DNA from 4 places in the Priestia sp. FSL P4-0332 genome. Region 1 is predicted to be linked to each of the others. Evidence: riboswitches for the same ligand, from Rfam matches in the RefSeq annotation. Region 1 holds a riboswitch; each other region holds the start of a gene.
What was found. Region 1 has a riboswitch for thiamine pyrophosphate ahead of MKY06_RS04560 (acetylornithine deacetylase). Riboswitches for the same ligand answer to the same signal wherever they lie in the genome.
Positions count from the first base shown of each region.

Region 2: linked by a shared signal. The riboswitch ahead of thiM (hydroxyethylthiazole kinase) and the one ahead of MKY06_RS04560 (acetylornithine deacetylase) in region 1 are both predicted to bind thiamine pyrophosphate.
Region 3: linked by a shared signal. The riboswitch ahead of tenA (thiaminase II) and the one ahead of MKY06_RS04560 (acetylornithine deacetylase) in region 1 are both predicted to bind thiamine pyrophosphate.
Region 4: linked by a shared signal. The riboswitch ahead of MKY06_RS02795 (thiamine phosphate synthase) and the one ahead of MKY06_RS04560 (acetylornithine deacetylase) in region 1 are both predicted to bind thiamine pyrophosphate.

Region 1 is NZ_JBBOUA010000001.1:875,299-879,857, reverse strand. Features, by position in the region: gene MKY06_RS04570 (ABC transporter ATP-binding protein) at 1-692, opposite strand, end outside; gene tenA (thiaminase II) at 685-1,356, opposite strand; gene MKY06_RS04560 (acetylornithine deacetylase) at 1,362-2,639, opposite strand; TPP riboswitch at 2,754-2,856, opposite strand; gene MKY06_RS04555 (MupG family TIM beta-alpha barrel fold protein) at 3,076-4,086, opposite strand; gene MKY06_RS04550 (PTS transporter subunit EIIC) at 4,083-4,559, opposite strand, start outside.
Region 2 is NZ_JBBOUA010000001.1:2,192,742-2,197,300, reverse strand. Features, by position in the region: gene MKY06_RS11085 (hypothetical protein) at 92-712, shown strand; RNA gene ssrS (6S RNA) at 822-999, shown strand; gene MKY06_RS11075 (pyridoxamine 5'-phosphate oxidase family protein) at 1,147-1,575, shown strand; gene thiE (thiamine phosphate synthase) at 1,604-2,248, opposite strand; gene thiM (hydroxyethylthiazole kinase) at 2,262-3,068, opposite strand; TPP riboswitch at 3,144-3,252, opposite strand; gene MKY06_RS11060 (MFS transporter) at 3,445-4,559, opposite strand, start outside.
Region 3 is NZ_JBBOUA010000001.1:2,175,935-2,180,493, forward strand. Features, by position in the region: gene MKY06_RS10970 (SDR family NAD(P)-dependent oxidoreductase) at 1-131, shown strand, start outside; gene MKY06_RS10975 (ArsR/SmtB family transcription factor) at 144-446, shown strand; gene MKY06_RS10980 (aldehyde dehydrogenase) at 460-1,860, shown strand; gene tenA (thiaminase II) at 1,889-2,578, opposite strand; TPP riboswitch at 2,674-2,772, opposite strand; gene MKY06_RS10990 (TspO/MBR family protein) at 2,999-3,745, shown strand; gene MKY06_RS10995 (hypothetical protein) at 4,049-4,231, shown strand; gene MKY06_RS11000 (sodium-dependent transporter) at 4,407-4,559, shown strand, end outside.
Region 4 is NZ_JBBOUA010000001.1:525,005-529,563, forward strand. Features, by position in the region: gene MKY06_RS02775 (amino acid ABC transporter substrate-binding protein) at 1-238, opposite strand, end outside; gene MKY06_RS02780 (fluoride efflux transporter FluC) at 580-978, shown strand; gene crcB (fluoride efflux transporter CrcB) at 979-1,368, shown strand; gene MKY06_RS02790 (hypothetical protein) at 1,416-1,631, shown strand; TPP riboswitch at 1,794-1,895, shown strand; gene MKY06_RS02795 (thiamine phosphate synthase) at 2,017-2,640, shown strand; gene thiO (glycine oxidase ThiO) at 2,624-3,751, shown strand; gene thiS (sulfur carrier protein ThiS) at 3,748-3,951, shown strand; gene MKY06_RS02810 (thiazole synthase) at 3,957-4,559, shown strand, end outside.

The DNA of each region.
Region 1 (4,559 bases):
TCTTTTTGCGTTCGAGGTCTGCTAAGCGGCACTTGAATCTCTTCAAGATGACTTACCGGCTTGTCTGAAAAGATAAAAATACGATCTGATAAAAAAAGCGCTTCGTTTACGTCATGAGTGATAAATAAGATGGTGTGTTTACGCTTTTGCCATTGTTCAAGCAGCCATTCCTGCATCGATAGACGCGTAATGGCATCAAGCGCACTGAAAGGCTCATCCAAAAGCAGCACGTTAGAACCGCTTAATACCGTTCGCAGAAAAGAAACACGCTGCTTCATCCCTCCGGATAAATCACTTGGAAAACGGTTTTCATACCCTTTTAACCCAAACTCTTCGAGCAGCTGAGATACTTGCCTATGAGCACTTGCCTTTGACACATTGTGAAGCTCAAGAGGCAGTGCTGCATTGTCTAGAATCGTGCGCCACGGAAGAAGCAAATCTTGCTGCGGCATGTAGCCTACTTTTCCAAGACGTTTTTCGTAAGACTGTCCGTTAATCATGATATCGCCTTCACTCTGCTGTTCAAGACCTGTAATGAGACGAAACAACGTACTTTTTCCAGATCCGCTTGCTCCAACGATACTTACAAACTCGCCTTCTTTCACGTCTAAATTTAATGATTTTAAAATCGCTTGATCACCGTTTTTGTACGTAAAACTTACGTTTTGAAAAGATAACACAGACTTATTCATAAATTGGCCACATCGCTTCGTTATAAGCCATATCCCAGAACATATACTCAAAACGCGTTGTGTTTAAGAAAATTTCTTCGAGCTTTTCTAACTCCGCTTCTGATTTGTCTTCAGTAAGTGAGTCAAATAAGTTGATACACCACGTCGCTAGTTCTCCAAATTCTTCTGAGCTGTACATTTCAATCCACTCACGATAAAACTCATTGTTAGCTCCAGGCTTTTCACTGAGTTCTTTTCCTATTTCCCAGTAGCTCCACATACAAGGCAAAAGAGCCGCCACTAATTCAGCCAATGTTCCGCTTTGACCAACGTGCAGCATATAGTGTGTGTATGCAAGCGTTGTAGGAGATGGCTGCGCTTTTTCTAATTCTTTTTCGCTGATTTCAAATTTCTTGGCATACTCACGGTGCAGGCTCATTTCTTCGTTTAATGTAGAATCTAAAAGTGCAGCAAATTTCCCCATCGTTTGAACATTGGTAGCTTTCATGGCTCCAATCGCAAATAATTTAGCATAATCAATTAGGTAAAGATAATCTTGAATCATATAAAAGCGAAACTTCTCCTTTTCAAGCGTTCCGTCTCCCATTCCCTGTACAAAGGGATGATTATGATTTTGGCGCCAAATCGGCTGCAGCTTTTCATATAATCGTTCACTAAATTTCATGATGATCACTCCTTATGCGTATGCAGCCACGTATAAATGAACTGCACCATCACTTTTGTATATTGAATAAGCTGATTGATATCTAATTGTTCGTTCACAGCATGTGCATTTGCTAAATTCCCAGGACCGTAAATAGCTGCTGGAATACCCGCATCAGCTAGCCAACCGCCATCTGTTACGCTAGTTGACACATCAATTGGAGGCTTTTCCCCTTCAATTTGTTCGTGAGTATGTGCAAGCAGCTGCACTCCTGCATGACCTTCATCAATTTCTAATGACGGAAAGATTTCTCCTCTGTCTTCAATCATTGATGTGCCTCCCCATTCAAAGGTTGGCAGATTATCTTTTAACCATGGATCTGCTTTTGCAATAGCTAAAATGTATTCTTCCACTTCTTTTGATACTTGGTCGTATGATTCATTAGGATAATAGTGAACGGTGATCCACAGCCTGCATTCATCTGCAATAAACGCAGCATGCCTTCCGCCTTCGATTACTGCTGGGTTAATCGTGTTTGTTCCTGGCAAAAATCCTGGATAGCTCTTTGTAACAGCCCAGTGGCGCTCCAATTCTTGTAGCCCTCCGATCACTTTTGCCATCTTTTCGATAGCGCTCGCAGCTAACAGCCCTCCTCCAGCATGAATCATGCTTCGGCGTGTACCGTCATGATAGGTTTTGCTGCTTTTTATCGTAATCCATCCTGTGATTACTCCGCCTTGACCTTGAATATGTAAATCACTCGTATCGGCTACAAGCGCAAAGTCAGCTGTATATCCTTTCTGACAGCATTGCAGCGTACCTGCTTCTCCCACTTCTTCTCCTACAACGGATTCAAAAATCAAGTCTCCCGGCAGTTCAATTCCTGCTTCCGTTAAAAGCTGCACTGCAAATAATGCTCCTGCCAAGCCGCCTTTCATATCAGCAACTCCGCGTCCGATTATCATATTGTCTTTTACCACAGCTTCAAACGGATTTGTCCCCCACTTTTCATTTTCTTGTACCTCAGCAACATCCATATGCCCGTTAATAATCAAGCTTTGATAGTCAGCTGATTTTTGTCCTTTTAACGTACCTACTACGATGGGATCGTTGGAATATAAGTCCCACATATCGATGGAAAAACCGCAGTTTTTAAGGAAATCCGCTACGTATAGCTGCGCTTCATGAGAATTTCGTGCAGGAGGCGCCGGCGTTTTATATGAAACAAGCGTTGTTAATAACTGGATTAGCTCCCCTTTGCGCTCCTCTACCTGTTTGACAAGCAAATCAATTGTTTCTTCCATGTATGACACCTTCCTTTATGCATAAAAAAACACTTCTTTCGCAGGAAAGAAGTGTTTTTGTTTATATACACAAAATTATTATAACGAGTTCGTAAGGAAATCCCATACAAAACATCCATTACAATACCTCTTTCCTACGCTAGTATTACCTAGTTCAGGTTATAAGGGTTAAGACTTCTCGTCTCTCTCAGCTTCGAAAGCACCCCTAGTGGTGTTGTATCTCTATGAAATTAAACTATTATCATATGTTTACCTTTAATAGTTTTATCATAGTAAAGCGGTTTATTCAATAGAAAGGTTCATGATTCAGCAATGAAAATAGTTTCCTTTTTAGTAAAATAAAAAGCACACACCTTTTTTAAGCAGTGTGTGCTCTTTACTTTTATAAGCTTACTAGTTAGCTATCGGCTTTTTTAAAAATACACGATTTTTCCATTTAGACAGTGACAAGCTCAAGTTTTCGCCCCGGTCTCACTAATGAAAGTAGCTCATGATCTTCCTCTATCACATACCCAATCACGTTAACATTAGTATTTGCAGGCAAATTCGTTTTAGCTATTTGAACCTCTCCTCTGTAGCGTCCGTAGCCATCATTGTCCATTGTAATTGCTCCGATTCTGCGTTCTACTGTACGAAATGGCGGCACTGGTTTTACAGATCGAGTATCAACCAACCGCAGAACGTCTCTTGATACATCCGGACGCACGCTGTACGTTCCCTCTATATGAAGTGAACGAATGCGCAGCGGAATAATGCGGTTTTCTTGATATCGAACTAAACGCTTTAATAAACTTGAACCGGCGTATGGATCTCCAATATAAACCTCCGTTACTCCGCATCCGTATAAATCTACTGCAGAGGTAAAAGGACATCTATTACGGTCTTTTTCTCTAGTAGGAAGACCTTGATAAACAGGGCCTCTTTTTTCGCCTTCTCCAGGAATATAAGCGCAGACTGGGATACGAAGTTCATTAAATAAATCTGTCTGCTGTTGAAAAAACGTTTCTTCAAGTCCTGTTTCAGGCCGCGGATAAAAATTATGCCATGCAAGCAGCTGATGATGATGAAGGCCTGCAGATAACAGCGATTCTATTTCTTGTTTGGATAACGTACTTGCATTAACAGCAATATAAAATTCATTCGCAAGCGAAAGAGTTTCTTTTACACTAAAGCCATCGTCTAGTCTAATACCCGATACGCCAAGTGAAGATAGCGTCATAAGGCTTTCAATACCTAAATGAACCGGCGTATGCTTGGATACGTCTGCATACACGCTTATTCCACAATCTCTAGCCACATGAAGCAATTCTTTTGCCCGTTCAGCCAAATCTCCTTTTTCTTCTGGAATGTGAAGCGAAGTGAATGCGCGTGTAACTCCGCATTCACTCGCTTCTATTAATCTTTTTTTGGCATCACTATCATTTAAATAAAACGAAATACCGATCATTCAAACTCCCTCGCCATTTCATCGTTAAATCCAAAGAAATAGGTACAAATAAACCCTGCTGCATAAGCAATAACTAATCCAAGTAAATAAAGAAGAATTTGATGCGCATGAACTAAAAACGTAAGCGGCAAACCGGATACCCCCACTGCTACAGTTGCAATATGGAAGTGCGCCTGAAACGCTCCTCCGATTCCGGCTCCAAGACAAGCGGTTAAAAATGGGCGCCCTAAAGGAAGTGTGACTCCAAAAATAAGCGGCTCTCCGATTCCCAGCAGACCTGAAGGAAGTGCCCCTCCAATTGCTCGCTTTAAACGTTTTTTCTTTGTTTTGATATAAATAGCAAAAGCTGCACCTACCTGACCGGCTCCGCCCATTGCTAGTATAGGAAGAAGCGGATCATCTCCAATTGAATTAATAAGCTCTAAATGAACAGGAGTAAGACCTTGATGCAGTCCTGTAATAACGAGCGGCAA
Region 2 (4,559 bases), 1.3 Mb from region 1:
GAAGAGTTTCAAGCGTTTCCCTTCGTCACAAGACGGGGAAATATACTGAAATGGTTTTTGTACATTAAAACAAGTAAAAGGAGTTGAGAATATGTATATCATTGTATGGGCTATGCTTGTACTATACGCCTTGCTGCTAGCTCCGGGAGCAAGCGCCGCTAATGATTTGCTGTTTAAAAATCTTATCACGGGAGATTTTCAACAGGTAGATCCGCTCGTGGTTATGGTATTCTCTTTTTTAGGACTTTTCCCAGTATTGTTTATGATAATGATCTGTAAAAAAGATACATACAAACTGCCTGGATGGCCATTTTCTCTTCTATCATTTGCGCTTGGAGCTTTTTCTCTTTTGTTCTATTATCATTGGAAAGGACAAAAAGTTCGAACACGTTCGCGTATTTCTTCACGCTTCATTGCTATCATTTCTTCTCGTCTATGGATTGGACTGTGCTTAGCGCTCACGATTTCAGGTTACGTATACGGACTATCCGTAGGTTCAATAAAAGCTTATGGAGATGCTTTTATGCAGTCACAGCTTGTTAGCGTGATGACCGCTGATTTTTTTGTTTTAACGTGGCTTTCTTACTCCGTTATGACAAAAGAAAGGATTGCATCCCGGCCTTACCTTCTTTTATGTTTCATTCCAGTTGCGGGCCCTTTTCTTATTTTGTTACTGCTTCCCCGCCAAGATGTTAGAGAAGAAAAACTTTAAATAAAAGTCTTGCGTTCCATTCATTATTCCGTTATAATCATTTCTTGTACGATGAAAGTTGATTAATTAGAAAACATTTATATATCGGCATCTTATTTACATTTGTTATACATACCTGCGCTGTGCGTATACTCATGTTGTCTTAAACCTTTGAGTGTTAAAAGGGAGCTCAAAATTTAGCTGCAGATAGCACGCCCTTCTTGGGACGCTAAACCCGGCTATGAGGGCACCCACCTAGTAGATCTGGGTATTTAAGACACTTAGGGTTACGGCAGTGCGGGCTTATTTTTTAGTTAGCTGTAGCTAGCTTTTTTTATTTTTCATTTTATTAGTTTACATAACTATTTTATTGTTAACTTATATTTTTTTTAGACATGTATGTTTTATTTATCTTCGATTGAGGAACATAAAAAGTAATAAAGGAGATGGATAAAATGAATGAACAAAAAATTGCTAAAAAAGTAAACGAAGTATTAGAAGGAAATCGTGTAGGAACATTAGCCACAGTTGTAAACAACAAACCCCATTCTCGCTATATGACATTCTTTAGCGACGAAGAGGGTATCGCTCTTTACACACCAACAAATATCAATACACATAAGGCAGAAGAAATCGAAGCCAATCCGAACGTGCACGTACTATTGGGCTACAGCGGTGAAGGATATGGCGATCAATACTTAGAATTATCTGGTACAGCTGTTCTTCGTACTGGTGATCAATTAAAAGGGCGTATATGGAACGATCACATGAAAGAATGGTTTGACGGTCCAAATGACCCTGAGTATGTTGTTCTTGAAATTACGCCGAACGAAATTCGCTTTATGAATGAAGGCGAAGAAACTCCTCAAACTGTTCAGCTATAATAAAAAAAGCGCACACTGTGCGCTTTTTTTATTTTCCTACCGCTTCTTTCAATTGAGCTGCTTTTTCTTTTGGAGACGCTGCTAAGCTAATCGCGGTAATAATAGAAACGCCATCTGCACCTGCTTCTACTACTTGTTTGGCATTTTCAGGCGTGATGCCACCGATTCCTACAATTGGAAAGTCAATATTCTGGTTTCGCACTTCTTCAATTAATTTTGTACCTTGCACTGCTTTTGCGTCTTTTTTTGTAGAAGTAGGAAAAACAGGTCCCATTCCTACATAATCCGCCCCGTCTTTTATCGCTTGCTGCAGCTCTTGTACATTATGAACAGAGACGCCCACAATCCCTTTTCCTATTTTCTCTCGAACAATATGAGCTTTTTCATCTTCTTGTCCAATATGAACGCCATCTGCTTGTAAGCGGATCGCTAAGTCAAGATCATCATTCACAACAAAAGGAACGCTGTGCTGCTGACAAATTTGCTGAAGTTCCTTCGCCAGCTGATATTTCGCTTCTCCTGTTAAGGCACCTTCGCCTTTTTCACGAAATTGAAACACGGTAACGCCGCCTTCAATTGCTTCTTTCAACACTTCTTTCGGATCTTTTTTACAGTTATTGCTGCCCATTATAAAATAAACTTGCAGCAGCTTTTTGATTTCTTCGTTTGTCATTTTCCGGCTCCTTTTAACGTTGATGTACTCTTGCATATGATTCAATATCCTGCCCAGATAAAAGATGAAGCTGGTTTAACAGCTCAATTTGAAAGCTTCCCGGCCCTTCTTCACCTTTTTTCGCTGCGGCGATCTCACCTGCCACTCCGTAAAAACTTAAAGCAGCAACGCTTGCCTCGACATATTCTTTTTCTACAGCAGCGAAAGCTCCTATAATTGATGTCAGCAGACACCCAGTACCCGTCACTTTCGTAAATAACGGGTGACCGTTGTCTACTGTATACGTTGTGTTTCCATCTGTGATTACATCTTGTTTACCTGTGATAACAATCACTGTATCTAATTTGTTCGCTGCTTTCTCAGCAAGTTCAATGACGTCTCCTTGCCCTTCTAATGAATCAACGCCTTTAATGAGCCATGACTCGCCTACTACATTCGCAACTTCAGCAGCGTTACCACGAATAACTGCAATATTTAATTCTTCTACAAGCTGACGTGCTACTTCTGTACGAAACGGTGTCGCTCCGGCTCCTACAGGATCGAAAATAACCGGCACGCCATTTTCATTTGCTGATTTTCCTGCTATTCTCATCGCTTCTACCTCTTGAGCCGTCAGTGTACCCATATTTAAAACAAGCGCTCCGGCGATTCGTGCCATGTCAGCCACTTCTTCCTTCGCATAAGCCATAACAGGTGAAGCTCCTAGTGCAAGCAGTCCATTTGCAGTAAAATTGGTTACCACAACATTCGTAATATTATGAACAAGCGGACTTGTATCTCTTACTTTTTCTAATTGAGCTGAAATTTTACTAATATCCATATTCTCTCACTCTTTTCATTTAGTTTTAACACTGCAAAAAAAAGACAAAAAAGCACCTTGCATGCGCAAAGTGCTTTGGTATGTACTCACATTCCCTGCGCTGGCATTATCCAACAGGTTCAAATGGTCAACAGGCGTCCCTGTACTCTCAGCCTGCCCCGCGCAAGCTCCCATACTATTCTTGTTACGTTTAAAGTTTACTATTAACCTTTTTTATTTGCAACCATTTCACTGTTTTGCCGATAAAATAAAGCTTCTCTATAGGCTGAGTGGCGTTGTAAACCTTACACCTTTACTAAAAGAATAATCAAAAGACCTCCAGTAAGCTACTAGAGATCTTCTATTCCCTAAGAATTCTATTATTTTTTCCTTATGGTTATTTCTCTTGAACCGCTTGATTTCTCACAGCTGTTTTTCTGTCCTTCCCTGCTCTTAAAGATAAAAGAAAACAAAGCAGCAGTACAAGTGCAGCTGATACGTACGGATAATTAATGTTTATATCAAAGAGGAAGCCTGCTACAACTGGTCCAATAATATTCCCAAGACTTGTATAAGCAGAATTTAGTCCGGCTACATACCCTTGGTCGTCTTGTGCCATCATCGACATTTGAGTGCTGATTGCCGGACGTAAAATATCTGTTGCTAAAAAGACGATGAATGTCACAACAATAATAAGCCAGTACGTGTGCACAAATAGCGTAAGTAAAATAAAAAGTCCCGTCATCATCAAGCAAAACGAAATCACTCTTTTTTCACCAAACTTATTTAAAATCCAGCCAAAAATCGTAACCTGCACTACAGCCCCCGCAATAGAGCCAAACGTAATAACAAACGCAATATCTTTTGGCGTAAAGCTAAATTTATGATCAACAAATAGTGAAAAAATCGTTTCATAATTGGATAATCCAAACGATGTCACAAAAACAATAATTAAACTTAGAAAATAAGGTTCTTTATAGGAATTCATAAGCTGCAGTAGCAGCCGATCTTCTTTTGGATTCTCATTGTTTGAAACAGCATGATTTTGTACAGGACGAGACTCTGGCAAAACAAAAAGCGTAATCACTGCAGCCAAGCCTCCTGCTACTGCGGCCATATAAAATGGTACACGCATGCCGTATTCAGCTAAAAAGCCTCCGATACCGGGCCCAATAATAAATCCTGTTGTAATCGCCGCCGTCACATAGCCCATTCCTTTAGCGCGTTCTTTAGCAGACGTCACGTCCGCTGTATAAGCCATAACAGCAGGCATAATAAGCGCGGCCCCGACCCCGCCTAACATTCTCGATACAAATAATAAAAGAGGTGTACTCACTGAACCAAAGAACCATTCAGACAAGGCAAAAACAATCATTCCCGCTACAATAATTTTCTTTCTCCCTAACGAATCTGATAACCGGCCCGCTAAAGGTGAAAACAGAAATTGAGTTAGTGAAAACACCGCTACTAAAAGCCCCATCACGCTGCCGTTGATATGAAGCTCCGTCATAT
Region 3 (4,559 bases), 1.3 Mb from region 1:
ATAAAAAATTTATGAAAGGGCAGACGGTTATCGTACCAGGAGTACAGTTTCATCTTGCTACGTTCATCCCGCGCTTCGTGCCAAGAAAGTGGCTTACATCCGTTGTCCGAAGAACACAAGAAATTAAATAAAGGAGAATATATATGAGTGAAAAAGCAGTCGAGTTATTTCGTGCCAGCATTCCTGTTTTTCAGGCTCTAAGTGATTCAGCAAGACAAGATATTATTTTGCTGCTCGCCGAAAAAGAGCCTTTAACCGTTAATGAGATTGCAAACGAGTCTACTCTATCACGACCGGCAATTTCTCATCATTTAAAAATTTTACGCGATCAAAAGCTTGTGCAAATTGAGCAAAAAGGGACGCAGAGATATTATTCACTAGCTTTAAGTGAGGCAGTTGAGCTATTAAAAAGCTTGCTTGCTACAGTTGAAGCCGAATGTTTATAGGGAGATGAAAGAGATGAACCACGAGCGATTTTATATCACAGATGAAACGGTCATTGAACATATTGTCTCTACACAAAAGCAGTATTTCTATGCGCAAAAGACAAAGAGTATCAACAGCCGTATTCAAGCGCTGAATAAGCTAAGAGACGCAGTCAAACAAAACGAGCAGAGAATTATGGATGCTTTAAAACAAGATTTAAATAAATCTGAAGTAGAGGCCTACACGTCGGAAATTGGGATTTTACTAGAGGAAATTCGATTTACGCTTAAACATTTAGCAAAATGGATGAAGCCTAAAAAAGTAAAAACCGCTTTAACACATGTGGGCTCTAAAGGGAAAATTGTTCCTGAACCGTATGGAGTCGCGTTAATTATTGCTCCGTGGAACTATCCGTTTCAATTAGCACTGTCTCCTTTAGTAGGAGCGATTGCCGCTGGAAACACGGCGATTATAAAACCTTCTGAATTAACGCCTAGCGTATCTCGCGTTATACAAGAATTACTAGCTGAAGCTTTTGACCCAGCATTTGTGACGGTGGTTGAAGGGGCTGTAGACACTACAAGTCTGCTTTTAAAACAGCCCGTTGATTATATTTTCTTTACGGGAAGTGTAAATGTAGGGAAAATTATTATGCAAGAAGCAGGGAAGCAGCTTATTCCCGTCACGCTTGAGCTAGGCGGAAAAAGTCCGTGCATTGTACATGAAGACGCAAACCTAGATCTTGCAGCGAAGCGAATTATGTTTGGTAAAGGGATGAATGCAGGCCAAACGTGCGTTGCTCCTGATTATTTGCTCGTGCATAAAAAGGTAAAAGCGCAGCTTGTAGAGAAACTTCGCGAAGCGATTTCTCAATTTTACGGTAGTAATCCGCTTGAAAGCGACCGCTATGGCCGTATTGTCAGTGAGCGCCATTTTACTCGGCTAGTTGAGTTTTTAAAAGACGGAAATGCTATAGTTGGAGGCGGGTACAATAAAAACACGCTAACAATAGAACCTACGGTGTTAAGTGAAGTAAGCTGGACCTCAGATGTCATGCAAGAAGAAATCTTTGGGCCTATTCTTCCTATGATTGAATATGAAACACTAGACGAAGTCATTCATAAAGTTCAAGAAAAAGCTAAGCCGTTAGCTCTTTACTTATTTACAGAAAGTGAAGATGTGCAAAACGCCATAACGGAGCGTCTTTCATTTGGAGGAGGCTGTATAAACGATACGCTTATGCATATCGCTACGCCATATTTACCGTTTGGCGGAGTGGGAGAAAGCGGCACGGGTCAATATCATGGAAAAGACAGCTTTCAGACATTTACTCATTTTAAAAGCATGCTGTCTCAAACAACCAAGTTTGATTTGTCATTCCGCTATCCTTCGGAAAAACAAAGCTTGAAAATGATCAAAAAATTACTGAAATAAAAGAGCCTCCTGATAGGAGGCTTTTTCGTTATTTTGAAAGTGAAAGCTGAGAAAGCGGCCATTTTTCTTGGGTATATGCCATTTCCCAAAATAAATACTCGAGTTCACAGCTTTTGATGAAGTGATCTTTCATACGGTTACGTTCTTCTTCAGTCGCTTGTTCGGCGAGTTCATCGAGCTTGTTACAAAACCATTGTGTTGTGCCATTCATTTCTTCATTATTATAAAACTGAATCCATTCATAAAAAGGATGAGAAGGAGATGGATTTACTTGTTCTGTAATGCGCTGCCCAATTTCAACGTACGTCCATGGACATGGAAGAAGCACTGCAATGATTTCTGCTAAGCTGCCTGTATGCGCAACGCTTGTCATATGGTTAATGTAGTGGCTGGCTGTCGGTGAAAGCGTCTCAGTGTGAAGGTCTTCATAACGTACGCCTGCTACTTCACAAAAATTATTGTGAGGGTGTACTTCACTATGTAATACCGTAGAAATGCCGGCATTAAAGGCTTCCATTTCGGTACGCGTGCGGCATTTCGTTAAAGCAGCGCCGTAAATGCGAACAAATGCTGTTAAGTATTCGTAATCTTGAGAAACGTAGTGAATAAGCGCTTCTTTTGGCACGTTTCCTTCAGCAATTCCTTTAATAAAAGGATGGTTAAAAATGGCTTCGTAAATATAGTTTGCTTCTTGTCTTAATTGAGATGAAAATGACATCAAAATCCTCCTTTAATATGAGGAAGTCACAAACAAGCACATAAAGGAAATAAAAAACACTCCGTTTATAAACGGAGTGGCAAAGGACAGTAAAAAACTGAACATTGCCACTTTCCTACGCTGGTATGAGCCAGATCAGGTTCAAAGGGATCAAGAAAACTTGTCTCAGCCGGTGGGCACCCCTAGTGGACTTCCTATTAATCTATGTTTAACTTACCATATATTCTGAAAAATAGAAAGCGTTATGGGAAATTGTGTGCTAACCGCTTTTCTTTCTTAAAGAGGAAATTTCTTAAAGCTATTTTTAATCATTTTTGTTTAAAAATGCATATTTTTAGGGAAGAAGAGGTATTAATGAAGGGAAGAGCCGTTTTCGTCTCCGAAACACTCCCATATAAATAGAAGAAAGGAGAGAACAAAATGGCGAAATTTCGTTTGTATGCTGTATTAAATACAGTAGGCTTGGCTATTACACTGCTTGTGAATTATTTAGCAAATGCCATTCCAATAGGAGGCAAAACAACGGGAGAAGCTTCTGCGCAAGTTCCTACGTTGTTTACACCAGCGGGTTATGCCTTTGCTATCTGGGGCGTTATTTATTTATTATTAACCATTTGGGTTATACGCCAATTTTTTGCAAGAGAAGATCAAAAGGAAATATATGCACGTATCGGCATTTGGTTTTTTCTAAACTGTTTGTTAAATAGTGCGTGGATCTTTATTTTCCAAAACGATTACTATAAGTTATCTCTTTTAGTTATGCTCTTTATTCTAGGCACATTAATGATTGTATATTCCATTATTCAGCATTCTCGGATGACGACATGGTTTATGCGTCTGCCGATTTCGCTTTATCTTGGATGGATTTCTGTTGCGACTATTGTCAATGTGTTTGTCGTATTTCAAGCAAATGGAATACAGCATTTGCTTGGCCTGAGCGAGTTAGCATGGACGATTATTATGCTGCTGGTAGGAGCTGCGCTGGGCATTATGTTTACATTAAAAAACCGAGACGCTGTTTATCCGCTTGTTTTTATTTGGGCTTATATTGCCATTGCAGTGAAGCAAAGTGGAAATCAGCCAATTGTCATTACTGTCATCATTTCAGTTGTTTTATTAGCAATTGCCATTATTGTGGGATTGATTAAACGCTATAGACGTTTTTAAAAAGAAGCTCTAGCTTTTGTAAGCTAGAGCTTTTTATGATGCTCTTTTGATTGTAAAAAAGCAGCTGTAAAAGCAATTAAGCTAATTAAAATACCAAAAGGAACAACAATTGGTACGAATGATAAAATAAATGTCATAAGTGTAACCTCCATGTTGCATCGGTGCATAATGAAAAATTCAACTTTTTTAAATTGAAGTTCCGCTATTATAGTATGCTAGGCTTTATGTTTGGAGCCTATATGTTTAGAAATAAACGAAAAAGGCAACATACGTTACATACAGGTTGTATTAGGAGGAGTTAAAATGGAAACATATTTAGTCGCTTACACAGATAAAGATGATATGGAATATAAACAAGTGACGTGCGAGAGTTATGAAGATGCAGAGCGTACGGTCCTTCGTTTAGAGAGAGAAGGGCATATGCATATTGAAGAAATTTCAAATCAAGAAGCCTACCGGGGAGATGAATCATCGTACAGAGAATAAATTTTGAATAGAAACACCAACCTTAAAATGAAGAAGCAGCTGCTTCTTCATTTTTCTATTCTATATAGATATCGTTTTATAGAAAAAAGTAAAACGGGAATGATTTTCTTCTGCATTTATGGTACAGTACTAATCAGGTGAGTTTTGAGTTTAGAAGAGGAGAGAGTAACATTATATGAGTAAAGGAAATCAGTGGTCTTCACGCCTCGGTTTTATTTTAGCATCTGCTGGGGCAGCAATTGGTCTAGGAGCGATATGGAAGTTTCCATACGTAACGGGAACCAGTGGCGGTGGAGCGTTTTTTGCGTTGTTTATTTTATTTACGATT
Region 4 (4,559 bases), 350 kb from region 1:
GAGCCAATTCTACATCAAACCCAGTTAGCTTTTGTTTGTCATCATGAAAAGTGAACGGAGGGTATGTACCTTCAGTTCCAATTGTTAATACACCATCTTTTTTCACTTTATTATATAAATCCCCTTGTGAAGATTTATTGTCTCCATTGTTTGCTTCATTTTTTGAGCTAGAACCGCATGCGGCAAGCACAACTGTGAAAGCTAATAGTAGCGACAAAAGTGCAGCAAATTTCTTCATTTTCTAAACCCCCTAGTATTCTGATAGGAAATGATACTCTGTGATACTAAACAAGAACACAGCAAAAGTCAACAAAAAAAACTTATACGATTAATGTGACTTAAAATAAGGGAAATATACCTTCTATACACGGTTTGTTATAAGGATACAGAAAGATTTTAAAATTTGGATTAAGTGGATTTTTAAGGGAGATTTGAGGAGTAAAAAGGAAGTTTCATGCGACGATTTTCTCTTTCATTTTTTCATGACTTTTGGTGCAATAAACATATAGTTAAATGTTAAGGTAGAAATAAATTCCTTATGGTACACTTAAAGAAGAATTTATGAAACGGAGCGATATGATGAAAGCCATAAACTTAATCTCAATTGCCTTTGGTGCTATCGCTGGTACATATGCACGTTATTTGCTGAATCTTTCCTTATTATACACGGGCTATCCAATAGGAACGGTAATTGAAAACCTATTAGGAAGCTTCATACTAGGCCTATTAACAGGATTTTTTGTGTGGAAAAAGCCAAAAGAATGGATAAAGCTTGGACTAGGAGTTGGCGTGTGCGGCGGTTTTACAACGTATTCAACGTTTGCAGGAGATGTCATTTCTCTCACTCAGCACCATTTATTTTGGGGAGCCATTTATGTAATTGCCTCTTTAGTAGGTGGAATCCTTCTTGCTTTAGCAGGCTATCTATGCGGTGAAGCGGCAGGGGGAAATTTAGTGAAAGTACATGAGGTGAAGTAAATGAGCATAGTGAGCTTGGCACTTGGCGGGGCAGCTGGAGGGATATGCCGTTATCTTTTGGGTTTAAAAGTTACAAAAATAGTTTCAAACCCTCCTTTTCCAGTATCAATGCTGTTTGTAAACTTGCTCGGTGCGTTTGGCCTTGGTCTTTTTTACGGTAGTTATTATGGAAAGGTTCCGAGTCATGCTTATGATGATTCAATATTTTTAATGATTGGCATTGGTTTTTTTGGTGCCTTTACCACTTTTTCAACGTTCAGTGTGGAAACCGTACAGTTAATTCGAGAAAAATCTTATCGAAAAGTGTTGGCGTATGTGGGGATTTCAGCATTTGGAACAGTTGGTTTATTTACAGTCGGTTTACTGGCAGGAACGTTTTTATTTAAGTAAAGAGAACGTTTCTAGTAGGGAAAAACAAAAAGACGGAGAAGTAGAGAATGGATAGAAAAGCAGAAGTTTGGAAATACATTTTGTTGATTGTAGCTGTTGCAGGTCAGATCATCGGTTTTTTATTTTTATTTATAAATGTTGTCGCGGCATTTATTTTTTACGGTTTTTATATTCTAACTTTTATTATGTTACTCCTGCTGTTTATATGGGATCGGAAAAAGGAAAAAGACAAAGAAGAATTTGACGACTATACCGATTACTAACCATATAAAAAGCAGAATGATGCGGTGCGCCGGGCCTCTTACTTACTAAAGAAGCTTAAAAGATACATCTATAAAAGGAAGAGAGCCGTAAGAGCATAAAGAGATATTGTATTTACATCTAGTTGTGTTATAATTTTAAGTGCGAAAACAAAATCAATAAATAGCAATCACTAGGGGAGCTTTTTGAAGCTGAGACGAATGTATTTCGGACCCTTTGAACCTGATCTGGTTTGGACCAGCGTAGGGAAGTGGTGATCATGTTTACATAACGATGCATGCTAACCACTCTACGTTGTAGAGTGGTTTTTTGTATGTAATAAAACCCTCTACACAAGATGAGGTGATTGAAATTTCTCTTTATTCTGAATAGAAAGGTTTCGATCATGTGGATATTCCTAAATTTCATGTCATTACAACAGATAAGCAGCCAATCGAAGAGCTTCAAAAAATTTTAACGGCTATCGCGCCTTTTGCGGGCGCCGTTCATATTAGAGAAAAAGAGAAAACGGCAAAGCAGATTCAATGTTTACTAGAAAGCCTGCCATTTTGTCGCTCTAAAATTATTTTGAATGACCGAGTTGATGTAGCGCATGCTTTAAAAGCAAAAGGCGTACAGCTTGCCTATCATAGTTTAGACGTTTCGGTTGTTATAGACGCATTTCCTTCTCTTATTGTCGGAAAATCAGTTCACTCTGTGGAAGAGGCTTTAGAAGCTGAAAAAGATGGTGCTCACTACATTCTATACGGACATATTTATTCAACACATTCAAAAAAAGGATTAAAAAGTCGAGGGATAGCAGCACTAAAAGAAGTAGTAGACGCTGTGCAGATACCGGTTATTGCCATTGGAGGAATTACACCTGTAAATGCCAAAGAGGTGCTTCAAACAGGAGCACACGGTATAGCTGTGATGTCTGGTGTCATGCTTGCGCAAGATCCCCTCAAAGCGATTAAACAATATTCTCATATATGGACATCTGGAGGTGGAGAAAATGAAGCAGCATTATGATGTACTGTTAATCGGAGGAGGTATAATCAGCTCTTCTATCGCTTATCATTTGTCAAAACAAGGAGTGTCAGTAGCTATTCTTGAACGCAATCAAATTGGTTGTGAAGCTTCAAGTGCAGCCGCTGGTATTTTAGGTGCTCAAGCTGAAATTGATGAAGAAGGTCCTCTTTTAGACCTTGCTATTAAGAGCAGAAGCATGTTTCCTGAACTGGTGAAGGAACTAAAAGAAAAAACGGCCATCGATGTAGAGCTCATTCAAAAAGGCTTATTAAAAGTCGCTGTAACAGAAGAAGATGCACACGTATTAAAGAAAAAAGCCGCTCAGCACCACCGGTGGGATGAACATGTAAGATGGATCGATGTAAAAGAAGCGCGTTTGTTAGAACCCGGGCTCTCTCCAGACATATACGGAGCCATTACAATACCGGGAGACGGCCAGCTAGCTCCGGCTAAGTTAACGCAAGCTCTTGCTCATGGAGCCTTGTATCACGGAGCAGATGTATTCGAATACTGTGACGTTCATTCTCTTATTATGGAAAATAAAACAGTAAAAGGTGTACAGACGTCCAAAGGCTCTTTTTATGGAGAAAAAGTAGTTATTGCAGCAGGCTCATGGGCTAAACGCTTTATTTCTTCTGAACATGTAGGTCAGGTGTTTCCCGTAAAAGGGGAGTGTATTGCTCTTCAAAGTCATAAGCCGCTGCTTTCTAAAACGATTTTTTTAGATGAAGGTTTTTACTTAGTGCCTAAGACTGGTGGAAGAATCGTAATCGGGGCAACTAAGCTACAGCATGATTTTACCAAGACGGTTTCTGCACAAGGTATTCAATTTTTGCTGAATAAAGCTTCTGCGCTTCTGCCGGCTATTAAAGAAGCCACATTTGAAAAAGCATGGGCTGGTCTTCGTCCGCAAACAAATGATGGCTGGCCTTATTTAGGAGAGCATCCTGAAATAGCGAATCTACACATGGCGTTTGGCCACTACCGAAACGGTATTTTATTAAGTGCTGCAACTGGAAAAATTATGGCTGATGCTTTGTTAGGGAAAAAGCCGAATCATTCATTTTTTACATCATTTCAGCTAACAAGAGTAATGGAGGAAGTTCATTGAATCTAATCATTAATGGTAAGACCGTTACTTTTGGAGATGAAATTGAAACGGTCGAGCACTTGTTGCAGGCTCAGAACCTGCATGAACGAGTGGTAATTGTTGAGCTAAACAAGAACATTTTGCAAAAAGAAGAACATAGCGATGCATGCTTAAAAGATGGCGATATATTAGAAGTTGTTTCATTTGTCGGAGGAGGATGAAGAGTATGTTAAAAATTGGACAATATACATTTAATTCACGTTTACTATTAGGAACAGGGAAATTTCCGGACTTTACGACTCAGCGTCAAGCGGTAGAAGAGTCAGAAACAGAAATTTTAACATTTGCTGTGAGACGAATGGATATTTTTGATCAAAATCAGCCTAATTTATTAGAAGCGCTTGATGTGAAGCGTTTCACTCTTTTGCCTAACACTGCTGGAGCAAAAAATGCAGAAGAGGCCGTACGTATTGCTAAATTAGCAAAGGCTTCTGGACTTTGTGACATGGTGAAAGTAGAAGTAATTGGATGTGATAAAACGCTGCTTCCTGATCCAGTTGAAACATTAAAAGCCAGTGAAGAACTGTTAAAAGAGGGCTTTACCGTTTTACCTTACACATCAGATGATGTTTTACTTGCGCGTCGTTTAGAGGAGTTAGGCGTACATGCCATTATGCCAGGAGCTTCGCCTATCGGTTCAGGTCAAGGTATTATTAATCCGTTGAACATGCGTTTTATCATTGAACAATCAACTGTTCCAGTAATTGTAGATGCAGGTATTGGAACGGCTTCAGACGCAGCTCAAGCTATGGAGCTAGGAGCAGATGGT